Regions from separate parts of the Dyella sp. OK584 genome, predicted to be linked through region 3. Evidence: riboswitches for the same ligand, from Rfam matches in the RefSeq annotation. Region 3 holds a riboswitch; each other region holds the start of a gene.
The links. Region 3 has a riboswitch for cobalamin ahead of btuB (TonB-dependent vitamin B12 receptor). Riboswitches for the same ligand answer to the same signal wherever they lie in the genome.

Region 1 (4,251 bases), 1.3 Mb from region 3:
CTGCAGTTCACCGTTCGCGGCGCGACTCTCGGCAAAACCGGGATGAGCGCCGAACTGCGCGGCCAATTCGTTCGACTGCGACAGCGCGTTGAAGTAGATCTCCTCGGCGATGCGCGTGGACAACGCCAATGCCTCAGCCGAATCGAACGGCAAGCGCAGCTTGAACAGCACATCCTGCAGGCCCATCACCCCCAGACCCACCGGCCGCCACTTGCTGTTGGCGGTCTTGGCGGTGTCGATCGGATAGAAGTTAAGGTCGATCACACGGTCGAGCTGCCGCACGGCGGTGCGCACCGTCGACGCGAGCTTGTCGAAATCGAACACGCCGTCCACCACGTGGCGCGACAGGTTCACCGAGCCGAGGTTGCACACTGCCGTCTCGTCCGCATTGGTCACCTCGAGAATCTCGGTGCACAGGTTGGACAGGTGGATGACGTTCGCAGGCAAAGCCGTCTGATTGCTGGTGGCGTTGCTGCGGTCCTTGAAGGTCATCCAGCCGTTGCCGGTCTGCGCCAGCGTGCGCAGCATGCGCGCATAAAGCTCGCGCGCCTTCACCTTCTTCACCGCCAGACCGTTCGCTTCGGCTTCGCGATAGGCGCGCTCGAACGTCTCGCCCCAGCTGTCCACGAAGTGCGGCACTACCTTTGGATCGAATAGCGACCAGTCAGCGTCGCTCTCCACGCGGCGCATGAATTCGTCGGGAATCCAGTTGGCGAGGTTGAGATTGTGCGTACGGCGCGCCTCGTCGCCGGTGTTGTCGCGCAGCTCGAGGAATTCCTCGATGTCGGCGTGCCACGGCTCCAGGTATACGCAGGCGGCACCCTTGCGCTTGCCGCCCTGATTCACAGCGGCGACGGACGCGTCCAGCGTTTTCAGCCACGGCACCAGACCGTTGGAATGGCCGTTGGTGCCCTTGATCAGCGAGCCGCGCGAACGCACGCGCGAGTACGCCAGGCCGATGCCGCCAGCGAACTTGCTGAGCTTGGCAACGTCGCCGTACTTCTCGTAGATCGACTCCAGTGAATCCAATGGCGAGTCGAGCAAAAAGCACGAGCTCAATTGTTCGTGCGCTGTGCCGGCGTTGAACAGGGTGGGCGAGCTGGCGATGTATTCCAGCGAAGAGAGCAGGCGATACAGTTCCAGCGTCTCGCCGATCTCGTTGCCGCCCAGCGCGCACGCAATGCGCATGAAGAAGTGCTGCGGCGTTTCGATCACCTTGCGCAGCTGCGGATGACGCAGCAGGTAACGGTCATACACCGTGCGCAAGCCGAAGTACTCGAAGCGTCGTGGGGCAAGCGGATCGATCGCGTCGTTGAGCTTGCGCGCATTGGTGGCCACGAAGTCGCGCAGGCGATCGTTGAGGATGCCCAGTTCCGCGCCGCGTGCGACGGATTGCGAGAAGCTCTGGATTTCCTGGCCGCTCACTTCCTTATCGATGTACGCACTCAGCAGGCGCGCGGCGAGCTGGCCGTATTCGGGTTCTTCAGCGGTGAGCGCGGCGGAGGTGCGGATGGACAGTTCGTCCAGCTCCTGCGTGGTGGCGCCGTCGTACAGGCCGCCGATGGTCTTCAGCGCCACGCGCAGCGGGTCCACGCCGTGCAGACCTTCGCTGCTGCGCGTTACGGCGCGAACGATCTTGTTGACGTCCACCACTTCCTGGCGGCCGTTGCGCTTGGTCACGCGCATCTGGCCCGGGTTGTGCGGCGGGGTGAGCGCGAACGGCGTGTCCGTGCGGGGCGCCTCGGCAACGGCGGCGTCGGCAGGATAGGCGGCGGCGTCCGCGCGGTCGTTTTCGCGTTCGCGCGAGGTGGTATCAATAGGTTGCATGCGGCATCGCTCCAAGCGTGGTCATCAACCGCCTGCTCCCGCGCGCAGGGCTGAAATGGTGCGATGTCCACGGACGGTCGAGCGGCAGGGCTGGCTGCCCCGCGCCTCGACGCGCCTCCCCGCGGAAGCCGTCACCACTCATCGCAGCGTTCACGCTGCAATGTGTCGGCAGGTCTTCGGACTCGCGGACAAAAGGGTCTTGCGACCCGGCCTACTCGCTCCCGCTTCCCAGCCGCTGAGGGCCAGTGCGTTGATGGCTTTCGTTTCCGCTTACCGCTGCGGGGCAGCTCCGGATTTTCACCGGATTCCCTATTAAGCCAGTCCGACCGTTGGTCTGAGATTGGCACCGACGGGGCACAACATATCGGGCCGGTTCGGGCCGGTCAACCCAATACCTTGTGGATAGAGCGTGGATAAGCGGGAAAAAGCCAAGCCCTTGCGAGGCTTAGCTGGGCCCAGGAATTTTTCCCAGGCAGACCAGCCCGAGGTCGCTCAAGGGCCGGCGAGCAGGCCGGCAAATTCGCGGGCGAAGCGGTGCACGTCGCCGGGCCAGCGTGCCGAGAGATAGTTGCCGTCTCGCACCACGAAGGCAGGGGAGTCGTCGGTGTCGCTGTCGCGCGCAAGTCCGGAGGTCTTGCGCCAGTGATGCTCGATGTCTCGCGGCACCTCGACGAAGTCATCGGGCGTGGCGAGCGTTCGGGTGACTTCCTGCTGCACCGACATATAGCCCACCGGTTGCCCGGGGCCATCGGGATAGGTCCGGTAGTAATCCGGATCCCAGAAGCGGGTGATGCGCGTGAGCGACCACGCCGACCGCTCCAGCGCCCAGGTCAGCGCGGTAGTGCGGCGGCCATGCAACACCGACCGGCCATCCATGCCACGGCTGCGTGCGGCCAGCAGCACGCCGTGACAGATCGCCGCCACAGGTTTGTCCGCGGCAAAGAACGCTGCGACAGCGGCCTGCAGTAGTGGGCTTTCGAGATACTCATGCATGCCTCGTGCGCAGTGACCACCGGGCAGAAGCAATCCATCAAAGTTTGACGAGTTGATGGCGCTCCAGCGCAGCGGTGCGTTAAAGGCAGCGTCCTTCACCATCGAGGCGTAATCGCGGCGCGCATCGGCGTTCGCGCGCAATAGACGGCCAAACAGCGTCAGCTTGCGAAGGCCGGGAACGAACCCCCAAAGGTCGAGCCCTTCGCCATTGAGCATGATCGGATCGGCGCTCGCGGGCAGGCCATCGGGTGTGGCGAATACCACGCGATGACCCGCCGACTTCAGCACCCGCCATGGCACGGCGGCTTCGCTTGGGTCGAAGTCTTGGTGGGGCAGGGGGATCAGTACGTTGGCCATGGCGCTGGAGATCAAGAGCCGTTTAATGATGTGGCGAGCCGCGGGCTGATGCCAAGTTGGTGGAGCGCCCCATCTGGGACGGCATCAGGTGCTTCGGAAAGCAGTGACGGGTTCTCGACCCAAGGCACCTGTTGTCGGGGGCTCGGAATATAGACGTCCCATTTGCCGTATGCCTCCTTTGTGGGTGGCGCTCCAGCCTCTGCCGCGTAGAAGGTCACGGGGACACGTGCCAGCCAATAGGGTGCATTGATGGATGGCCCCGTTGTGGGTGGGTCGAACGTCCACTTGCGGGCTGCGCTGAGAGCCGCATCCGCAAGGTTCTTTTGATATAGCCGCATGTCGGTCTGGCTTATATAGCTGCGAAGGTTGACCTGTTCGGCGACTGCATCTTGTACCAGGCCATCCCTGCCGATCCGCAACAATAAGTACACCGTACCGGCGACGCCGGCATCAAACGACATCCGCGGATAGCGAGGTGGATTTCTGGTTTTGTAGCGAACGTTCTGAGAGCTGTTGTCTTCATCAGCGCCAAAGGTGGCGGCGACGATGCTGATGGAGTCATGAGTTTCGTCCGCGGCTTTCGCTACCAGGCGCAAGCTCATCTTTTCAACCACCGGCGCGATTGGCATGGTGTCCAGCGTGAACATCCAGTGGGGGACATTCTTATCGATGACTTCGATCACGACGGGGGCAAGCTTCTCTGGATGATCCAAGGTGTATCGCATGAGTTTGCCGTCGGGATTTATCTGTACGGTGCCCGTTACCAGCATGCTTGCTTCCGCGAACTTGCGAACATCTTCTGCTCGAGCACATAGCGATAGAAGTGAGAGACTCGCAACGAGCACATGCATGGCTAACGAACGCATACGGAATCTCCCCTTGGTCTGGCAGTCAGTCTAGCGGCCGTTCCGGCACTTCGGTACGGGTAGAGGCTAAGGGCGCGCCGCATCTGGGGGTCGAGATCGAAGGCGGCTGTTGCGACGAAAGGCAATGGTGGGCAAGCTCATTGGGTCTCTTCGTGATCGATCATTTACCCAGGATCTTCGCCCATGGGCCACCCACTGCTGCTCGTCC
Region 2 (4,251 bases), 920 kb from region 3:
CTTGCCCTTTCTGCGTACGTCGGAAAGGGCTTCTCTGCAGCTAGACCGCGAGCTGCCGTGCGTCGTCGCGCTGATGTGCCGCGGATGCTTTGATCGGCCAGGGGTCAGCCCACGCGGGAATGCGCATCAGATCATCGAGCCAGCGGACGATGTTGGGAAACTCTTCCAATGGCATGTCCGACTGGCGCCAGTAACAGGCCATCGAAGCGAGCTGGAAGTCGGCGATGGTGAGCCGGTCGCAGGCCACGAAAGGGTGATGTTTCAGATGGCCGTCCAAAACCGCGGCCAATGTCTGCAACTCCGGGATCATCGGCGTTAGCGCGGCGCTGTCGGGGCTGCCCAGGCCAAAAGTGGCCTTGACGATGTGTTCGAAGTAGAACGGCCCCACCGCACGTATCCAGTGGCAATCGTTCCAGGACAACCAACGCAACACCTCGACCTGCTCGGCCGGGTTGCTGGCTGGCCACATGTCCGATCCGGACTTGATGCACAGATACATCATGATCGCCGAGGACTCCCACAGCGTGAAATCGCCGTCCACCAGTGTCGGAGCCTTGCAGTTGGGATTGAGCACGGCGTATGCGGGGCTCTTCAGGCCGCCTGTCGACGCATTGACCTCGATGCATTCGGCGTCGATGCCCAGGTGCTTGACCAGCGCCAGCACCCGGCGCGGGGCCTGGGCCTTGATCCAGTAGATCTTCATGTCATGTCTCCATTGGCGAGTTTGTCACTCTCGGGCGCCTAGCCTACTCAGCACCAGATTATGTTAAAGAACATATTCTGGGGGCCTGCTATATCTCGCGGACGGAGGCCAGAAACCATGCCCTATAGCCCGGACCACAAAGCTCGCACGCGCAGCCGCATCATTGAATCCGCGCGCCGCCTGTTCAACCACCATGGGTTTGAGCAGGTCACCATCGACCAGATCATGTCGGCGGCCGGTCTTACGCGCGGCGCCTTCTATCACCACTTCGACAGCAAGGACGAGCTTTACGCGGCGGCCGTGGCGAGTTTCGTCACATGCAATCCGTTTGCCGTAAAGACAGCCAACGCAACAAGCAGGATCGATGATCCACGCCGACTCGCGCGCATGCTGGTGGATCTCTATCTCAGCGACGAAGTGCTGGAGGACATCGACATGCATTGCCCGCTTTACGCCCTGCCTTCCGACGTCGCTCGTGCCGGCCTGGCACCGCAGCAGGCGTATACCGACCTGATTCGCGGCATGAGTCATGTCTATCGCTCGGCGTTGAACGGCGTGCGCGATGCTGATCGCCGTGCCGAGACGATGGTGTCGCTGTGCGTGGGCGGCATGGTGCTTGCCCGCACTACGAATGATCCCGTCCTGCGCAAATCGCTGCGAGCATCGGCCAAGCACCAGGCGTTGGCATTGTTGAAGGTGTAATGCGTGGATCGCTCCACGCATTTGTCTTAGACACTTACGGGCGCTTGTCTGGGCCTTGCACCCATGATCACGAGCCACAGCATGAACGCGAGTTCGCCAAGCTGCAGGGGGAAAGCGACCTTGCTGACGAAATCCTCCCAGGGCGGCATCAACAGGCCCGTGAGGCTCAAGGCCAGGTAAGCAAATCCGTTGAGGATCAACCACACGCCCAGAAAGCGCGGAAGGAATCGCGAGCGAATCACGAGGGCCGCCAGGGGAAACAGCCACAGTCCCCAGAAGATTTCCGCACAGAGGATCATCTGGCCGTGCATCTTGATGAACAGCATGACTAGCGCGTCGCGCTGGGGCTGTTCGAACGCGGAAAGGAAGTCGGCGCCACGCACGATGATCAGCGCCGCCGCATCGTTCAGCACATTGAAGAAATACAGTGGCGTGTCCATGAATCCGAGGGCCAGCATCAGCACCGCGCCGGTCTTGTTGACGTCCCTGAAGAGCCGGTAGAGCGCCAGTGTCATGAAGAGGCTGATGGTGCCGGCAAACAGGTCGCTGACGATGGCCAGGCGAAACAGCGATTCGTGCGCTGCGATATGGGCCGCCGTCGCTGCTGGGTCGTTGTGGACGAACAATGCGCTGGGAATGTAGACGAGGCGAAAGGGCGCGGCGATGGTCAACAACAGATAGAGAAACCCTGCGATTCTTGCGTTTCTGCTGATCGAGTTCATGCGCCGCCCCTTTTCCTTAGGATATGGCGTGGCCGTCAAAACCCCGCCCGTTCACCGGCTTGCCCTGTGCAAGCACCCACATGCCAATGTTTGCAGCCCGGCATGCGCCCCAGCCCATCATGCCCCACGCGCGCCTGGTTTCGGCGGGCCAGAAGCAGTCCCATGCCGGGGGTCATGATCGGCGGCCGATGCCTTTCCAGGGCGCACGTTCCGGCCTCGGTTTGCTCGCTTCGCGGGCGGCCATTAGAATTTCGTTTGTTCGGGTGTCCCGGCGCATGTCTGCGTCGGGATGAAACGGGAAGCCGGTGAGCTGCAAGCAAGTCCGGCGCTGCCCCCGCAACGGTAAGCGAGTGAATCCACCAGAGGGCGAGATGCCACTGTGCGAAGGCACGGGAAGGCGTCCGATGGTGCATGCGGTGAATGCATGCCGCTCGCAAGCCCGGAGACCGGCCCGACAACGTTACGCGCGGCTCGCGGTGGGCGAGACCGGACGTCGTGCTTTGGCCGTGTGCCTGCCGCCGTTCCCTTTTCCCACGTGTTGCCGCAGCCCACTCACCAAGGGCCGCGCGAGGGTGCGCACCCGAAGGAACACGCATGAAGAAGACCTTGCTGGCAGCCGCGCTGCTTTCGTCCACGATGGCCGCCCAGGCGGCCGAATCGAACCAGGCGCCGTCGCTGTCATCGGTGATCGTCACTGCCACACGCACCTCGATCACCACCGACGAGGCGCTGTCGTCGGTCAGCGTGATCACGCGCGCCGATATCGAGCGCCTGCAGCCGGCCTCGGTGCACGACCTGCTGGTGGGCTTGCCGGGTGTGTCCTTCACGCAGGCAGGCGGGCTAGGCGAGCAAAGCTCGCTGTTCCTGCGTGGCACCAACTCCACGCATGTGCTGGTGCTGATCGACGGCATCCGCATTGGCGCCGTGGGCGCGGGCCTGCCGGCGTTCGAGCAAATTCCGGTGGACCAGATCGAGCGCATCGAGATCGTGCGCGGTCCACGCTCAAGCCTGTATGGCGCCGACGCCATTGGCGGCGTGATCCAGATCTTCACACGCCACGGTGCGCGAGACGGAAAGCTCGATCCGTCGCTGAGCGTGTCGGCCGGCAGCCGCAGCTATATGGACGGCCATGCTGGCCTTTCCGGTGGCGATTCGCATGCGTGGTTCAACGCGGGCCTGGGTGGTCAGTACACCAGCGGCATCAACAGTTGCCGCGTGGGTGCGGCCGAACTGGGCGTGGGCTGCTTCGCCGACGAGCCGGACCACGACGCCTACCGCAACTGGAACGGCATGGCCAACGGCGGCTATCGCTGGGACAACGGTACGGAACTGGCCGCCACCTGGCTGCGCAGCAAGAGCTTCGTCGAATACGACGGCAGCCCCTATGGCGGCAACCAGGCGGTAAACCAGCAGGAAGTTGCGGGTGCGCGCCTGAGTTTCACGCCGCTGGATGCGTGGAAAGTCACGCTCAACGCCGGCCAGAGCCGCGACGATTCGGCCACTTATTACCAGGGTACGTACAACGACACCTTCTTCGGCGTCACCACGTACTACCCGCGCACGCCGGTGGGCTTCGCCTACGGGCGGCGCAACCAGGCGTCGTGGCAGAACGACATCACGCTGGACACCAACCAGCTGCTCACGGCAGGCGTGGACTACCAGCAGGAACACATCGACAGCGACACCGGCTATCTGAAAAGCACGCGCCAGGACACTGGTGTGTACGCGCAATACATGGGCACGTTCGGCCGCAACGAGGTGCAGCTGTCCGCACGTCACGACCACAACGACCAGTTCGGCAACCACAACACCGGTTCAGCGGCGTGGGGTTATGCGTTCGATGACGGCCTGCGCCTGTCGGCCAGCTACGGCACGGCGTTCCACGCGCCGACGTTCAACGACATTTACTACCCGTTCGGCCTGGGCAACCCCAACCTCAAGCCGGAGAAGTCCAATTCCGGCGAACTGGGCCTGAGCCAGAAGCAGGGCAGCTGGAACTGGGCGGTGAACGTCTACCAGACGCAGATCGACCAGTTGATCGCGCTGGACGAGAACTTCGTGCCGCAGAACATCAGCAAGGCGCGCATCCGCGGCGTGGAAGGTCAGCTCGGCGTCAATCTCGAC
Region 3 (4,251 bases):
CTCATGTTCATGCCTCTTTGTGACGGGCGGCGACGGACATGGTGGCCACCCGCACGCACACCGCGTGCACCACCAGCGCCGCGGCCACGTAAGCCAAGGTGGTGCGCACGAACAACGGACCCCATTGCCACAGACGGGCCACATATTCAGCCATGTGCGGTTGTGCGTAACGGCCACCCAGCCAGTAGAACGAGCCGTTGGAAATGGCAAAAGAGAGCGATGCAGCCACCAGTGCCACTCCGAACGCCCCCAGCAAAGTACGCGCGTTGTTGTCGATGCGCGGTGCATACCAGCGACCTGCGTACCACAGCACGGCATAGGCCAGAGGCAGGAATGCGTAAGCTGCCGTTATGCAGAAATCGCTGACGCCGGCATAGCGGATCGATGCCCAATCCAACGCGACAGCCAGCAGCACCATCAGCACAAGCATGCCGTGCCTGCGCAGATAGAGACCGCCGAGAAAGAACACGGCCATCGACGCATCCGGCAAATGCATCATGTCGCCGAAATGCTTGAACCGCGTGGAAGCCATGAGCAGTACCAGCAGCAACACCAGCACGGCAAAGCGGGAACCGGCAAACACTTTCATGTCATCACTCCTGGTCAGTGGAAAGTGCGGGGCCGGACTCACCGGCCCCGCCATACGGTTACTGCGCCGGCTGGTAGCGCAAGGTCAGCATGTAATTGCGGCCCGGCTGGTTGTAGTACCAAGCGGTCTCATAGTCCTTGCCGAATGCGTTGTTGAGCGCCAGCTGCACCTTGAGGTCGCGCGTCAACGCATAGGCCACACGCAGATCGGTGATGGCGTAGCCACCCAGCGGATGGGTATTAGCGAGATCGTCATAGCGACGGCCCGATACGTACCAGCTGCCGCCCACGCTGAAGTCACCGACGTTGCGGTCCAGATCCACCCGCGCCATCTGTCGCGCTCGACGCGGCAGCAGGTTGCCGTCGTAGCCAGCCGACTTGTCGCGCGGGTCCAGCCAGGTGGCGGTGCCGGTTGCCAGCCATCCAGCCACATGGCCGCTGACCACTGCTTCGGCACCGCGGATACGCGCGTCCTCCACATTGCCCGGCGCCTGTGTCTCGGCGTCGTAGGTGATGAGATCCTCCACCTTGTTGCGGAACGCATTGAGCGACCAGTAGCCCCAGACATAGCTGCCTCGCAGGCCAAGCTCGATGTTCTGCGACTTCTCCGGCTTCAGGTCCGGGCTGCCGTAGTACGGGTAGTACAACTCGTTGAAGGTGGGCGCCTTGAATGCTGTGCCGTAGCTGGCAGTAAGGCGCAGCGTCCGGGTGAACTCCCAACCCCACAGCAGGCTGCCGGTGTTCTTGCCACCGAACTGGCTGTTGTCGTCGCGGCGCACGCTCGCCTGCAGTGACTGGCGTCCGAAGGATTGCTGCCACTGCGCGAACAGGCCGCGATTGATGCGACTGTCGACGGCATAATCCGTCGTGCTGTCCACATCATCACGCTGCCAGTCGAAGCCGGTCGTGAGCAATCCGCCAGCCAAGCCGGTATCCGCTTGCAGCGACCCGATATCGCGGTGCGTGTCGAACCGATCGACATACACACCGTGCAGATAGTCCTTGCTGAAATCACCACTGGTGCCAAGGCTCAACGTGAACGTGAGATTTTTGCTGGGACGATAGTGCACGCGACCACCGACGACCTGGGTCGCGCTTTCGTCGGAGTCGGTGTAGCTGCCGTCGTACCAGTTGTGACCCTCGCTGCGAAACAGGCGCGCGTCCGCATCCCACTGCTCGTCAAAGCGATAGCCGCCCTGCAGGGTAAGCGCGTTGTTGCGGTAACCATCCTTGTCCGGTTGATCGGCGAAACACGCAGCACCTGCTTCGGCAGCGCCAACACGACAGGAGTTGATGCCGTGCGTCTGCTCGTGCGACGCCTCCAGCGCATACCAGCCGTTGCCGCTCTGCCCTGCCAGTCCGGCAGAACCGTTGAGATGGCTGTAACTGCCCACGCCCACGCTGAAGGAAGGCACGAACGCACCTTGCGGGCGCCGGGTAAAAATCTGGATCACGCCACCAATCGCCTCCGAACCGTACAGGCTGGAAAACGGCCCACGCACGATCTCGATACGCTCGATCTGATCAACCGGAATATCCTGCAGTGCCGCCGTGCCGAGCGTGGCGGAGCCGACCTTGATGCCGTCGACAAGTACCAGTACGTGATCGGCTTCGGTGCCACGCAGGAATGCGCTGGTGGATTTGCCCGGGCCGCCATTGTTGGCCAACGCCATGCCCGGCGTGCCTCGCAGCAGGTCCGCGAGTGACGCCGGTTGCAGACGATCGATGTCGGCGCGATCGATCACCGTCACGGCTGAAAGTGTCTGGTCCTGAGTCTGTTCGGTGCGGGTGGCGGTCACCACGACACCATTGAGATCGGTCGCGCTGTCGGCGAACGCAGGAGTAAGAAGGGTCAACAGCGCCGTTGCCAGAATGGAACGGCGGATAAGGGAATAACGGATGGCCAAAGCAATGCTCCTCAGCCGCGCCTGCCCGCGCGGATTGCATGGGATAAAGGACAGGCGGAAGGAGACTTGGCGGCCATGCGGGAGGCACGACATCCATGACTCGGCCCACCGCCAGTCTGGTCGTACCTCGAGGCCGGTCTCCGGGCTCGCGGGCGAAGACGTATGTCTTCCGGATCGACGCCTTCCCATGCACTTGGCACAGTGGCTGTGTGTCGTTCCGTCGATCCGTAATGGATCGCGCTCGCCTACCGTTGCGGGGGCAGCTCCGGAATAGGTGCATGTGCGCCGCACCGGATTCCCGTTTCAACCACCAACATCATTGCCGGCGGTCACCTCAGGCAGGGGGATGGTAGCAGACGGACGGCTGAAGTCGTTGGGGCTTGGTGGCTGGTCGTGGCGAGTTGCTGTTCAATGGACGGTGGTTTGCGCAGGGACTTGCGCTTTCGTCCTGGAGGGCTTGGTGCTCACATGTCGGAGCGCACCCTGTGCGCGACCGGGTCCTGCCTCAGTGCTGAATGTTGTCGCCAGCGTGCCGCCTGCGCAGCGGGCGTTTCAATCGCCTGCCGGCGCTCGAGTCACTTTTCTTTTGCTGGCCCAAAAGAAAAGTAACCCAAAGAAAATGGCCTGACGAGCTGGCAGCATTTCGATGGATACAAGCGATGGAGATTGGCTCCAGTTCGATGAGCTGCGTGCTACCTCGCTGATAGCGGCTACACCGCAACGCGCCGTGGCGCTGAGGGCACGCAGCGTAGCGAGGCATACAAGCGTTGCAGACTGGTGCCAACTAGCGGCGTCGTGCGCTGCCTAAGGACTGCGGCTATATCGCGGGGCGGCGGGGTATTAAAGGCTTAACGCGTGGGGCGGCGGGTCGGCTGTCATGTGGCGGAAACATCGTAGGTGCTCGCGGGACGGGATTGTGCCTTTCAGCTTTATCGCAAGATTGGCCCCTCACCCCAGCCCTCTCTCCCACAGGGACTACCTTCGGGTCGCCCGCAGGGGAGAGGGAGTTAGGCGCGAAGCAGCGTTGCTTTAAGTCCTCAGTACATCGCCGTCCCGCGGGATAGCCGCTATCCGTGAGGTAGCACGTCACTTGTCCGGCTCGCGTCGATCCTTGGGCTTGTATGCCTCGCCATGCTGCGTCCCCTCAGCGCCACGGCGCGTTGCGGTGTAGCGGCAGTCCATGAGGTAGCACGTCACTTTTCTGACTTGCACCAACCGCCATGTTTGTATCCAACACACCGCTATGAGCTCTTCAGGCCATTTTCTTTGGGTTACTTTTCTTTTGGGCCAGCAAAAGAAAAGTGACTCGGCTGCCGGCAGGCAGTCGAAACGCCCGCCGCGTAGGCGGCACGCTGGCGGAAGCATTAATACAAAAACAAAAGTCACTGGATCCCTGCTTTCGCAGGGATGACGGATAGGGAAGGCTGAGGCGAGATCGGTCGCGCTCAGGGTGCGTCCCTACAACGTACTCCCCATAAAACAAAAGCGCCCGCCCTGCCACCGCAGAACGGGCGCCCCGCCCATCTTCACCGCGCGGACATCACTCCTTGCGGAAAGTCAGATGCCCCTGCACCGCATCCACCACAACAATGTCGCCGGGCGAGAAGCGGCCTTCGAGAATCTCCTTCGCCAGCGGATTCTCCAACTGCTGCTGGATCGCACGCTTGAGCGGCCGCGCACCATACACCGGGTCGAAGCCCACGTTGCCAAGCAGATCCAGCGCCTTGTCGCCAATCTCCAGCTTAAGCCGGCGCTC

Region 1: linked by a shared signal. The riboswitch ahead of AC3CBN_RS03325 (ribonucleoside-diphosphate reductase subunit alpha) and the one ahead of btuB (TonB-dependent vitamin B12 receptor) in region 3 are both predicted to bind cobalamin.
Region 2: linked by a shared signal. The riboswitch ahead of btuB (TonB-dependent vitamin B12 receptor) and the one ahead of btuB (TonB-dependent vitamin B12 receptor) in region 3 are both predicted to bind cobalamin.

What each region holds. Positions count from the first base shown of each region.
Region 1 is NZ_CM173542.1:747,211-751,461, reverse strand. It holds gene AC3CBN_RS03325 (ribonucleoside-diphosphate reductase subunit alpha) at 1-1,686, opposite strand, end outside; cobalamin riboswitch at 1,978-2,193, opposite strand; gene AC3CBN_RS03320 (type 1 glutamine amidotransferase domain-containing protein) at 2,320-3,177, opposite strand; gene AC3CBN_RS03315 (energy transducer TonB) at 3,189-4,043, opposite strand; gene AC3CBN_RS03310 (cation:proton antiporter) at 4,227-4,251, shown strand, end outside.
Region 2 is NZ_CM173542.1:1,136,359-1,140,609, reverse strand. It holds gene AC3CBN_RS05020 (glutathione S-transferase family protein) at 41-703, opposite strand; gene AC3CBN_RS05015 (TetR/AcrR family transcriptional regulator) at 821-1,405, shown strand; gene AC3CBN_RS05010 (DUF4386 domain-containing protein) at 1,432-2,127, opposite strand; cobalamin riboswitch at 2,372-2,594, shown strand; gene btuB (TonB-dependent vitamin B12 receptor) at 2,722-4,251, shown strand, end outside.
Region 3 is NZ_CM173542.1:2,056,644-2,060,894, reverse strand. It holds gene cobO (cob(I)yrinic acid a,c-diamide adenosyltransferase) at 1-5, opposite strand, end outside; gene AC3CBN_RS09085 (hypothetical protein) at 8-589, opposite strand; gene btuB (TonB-dependent vitamin B12 receptor) at 648-2,495, opposite strand; cobalamin riboswitch at 2,610-2,847, opposite strand; gene clpB (ATP-dependent chaperone ClpB) at 4,036-4,251, opposite strand, start outside.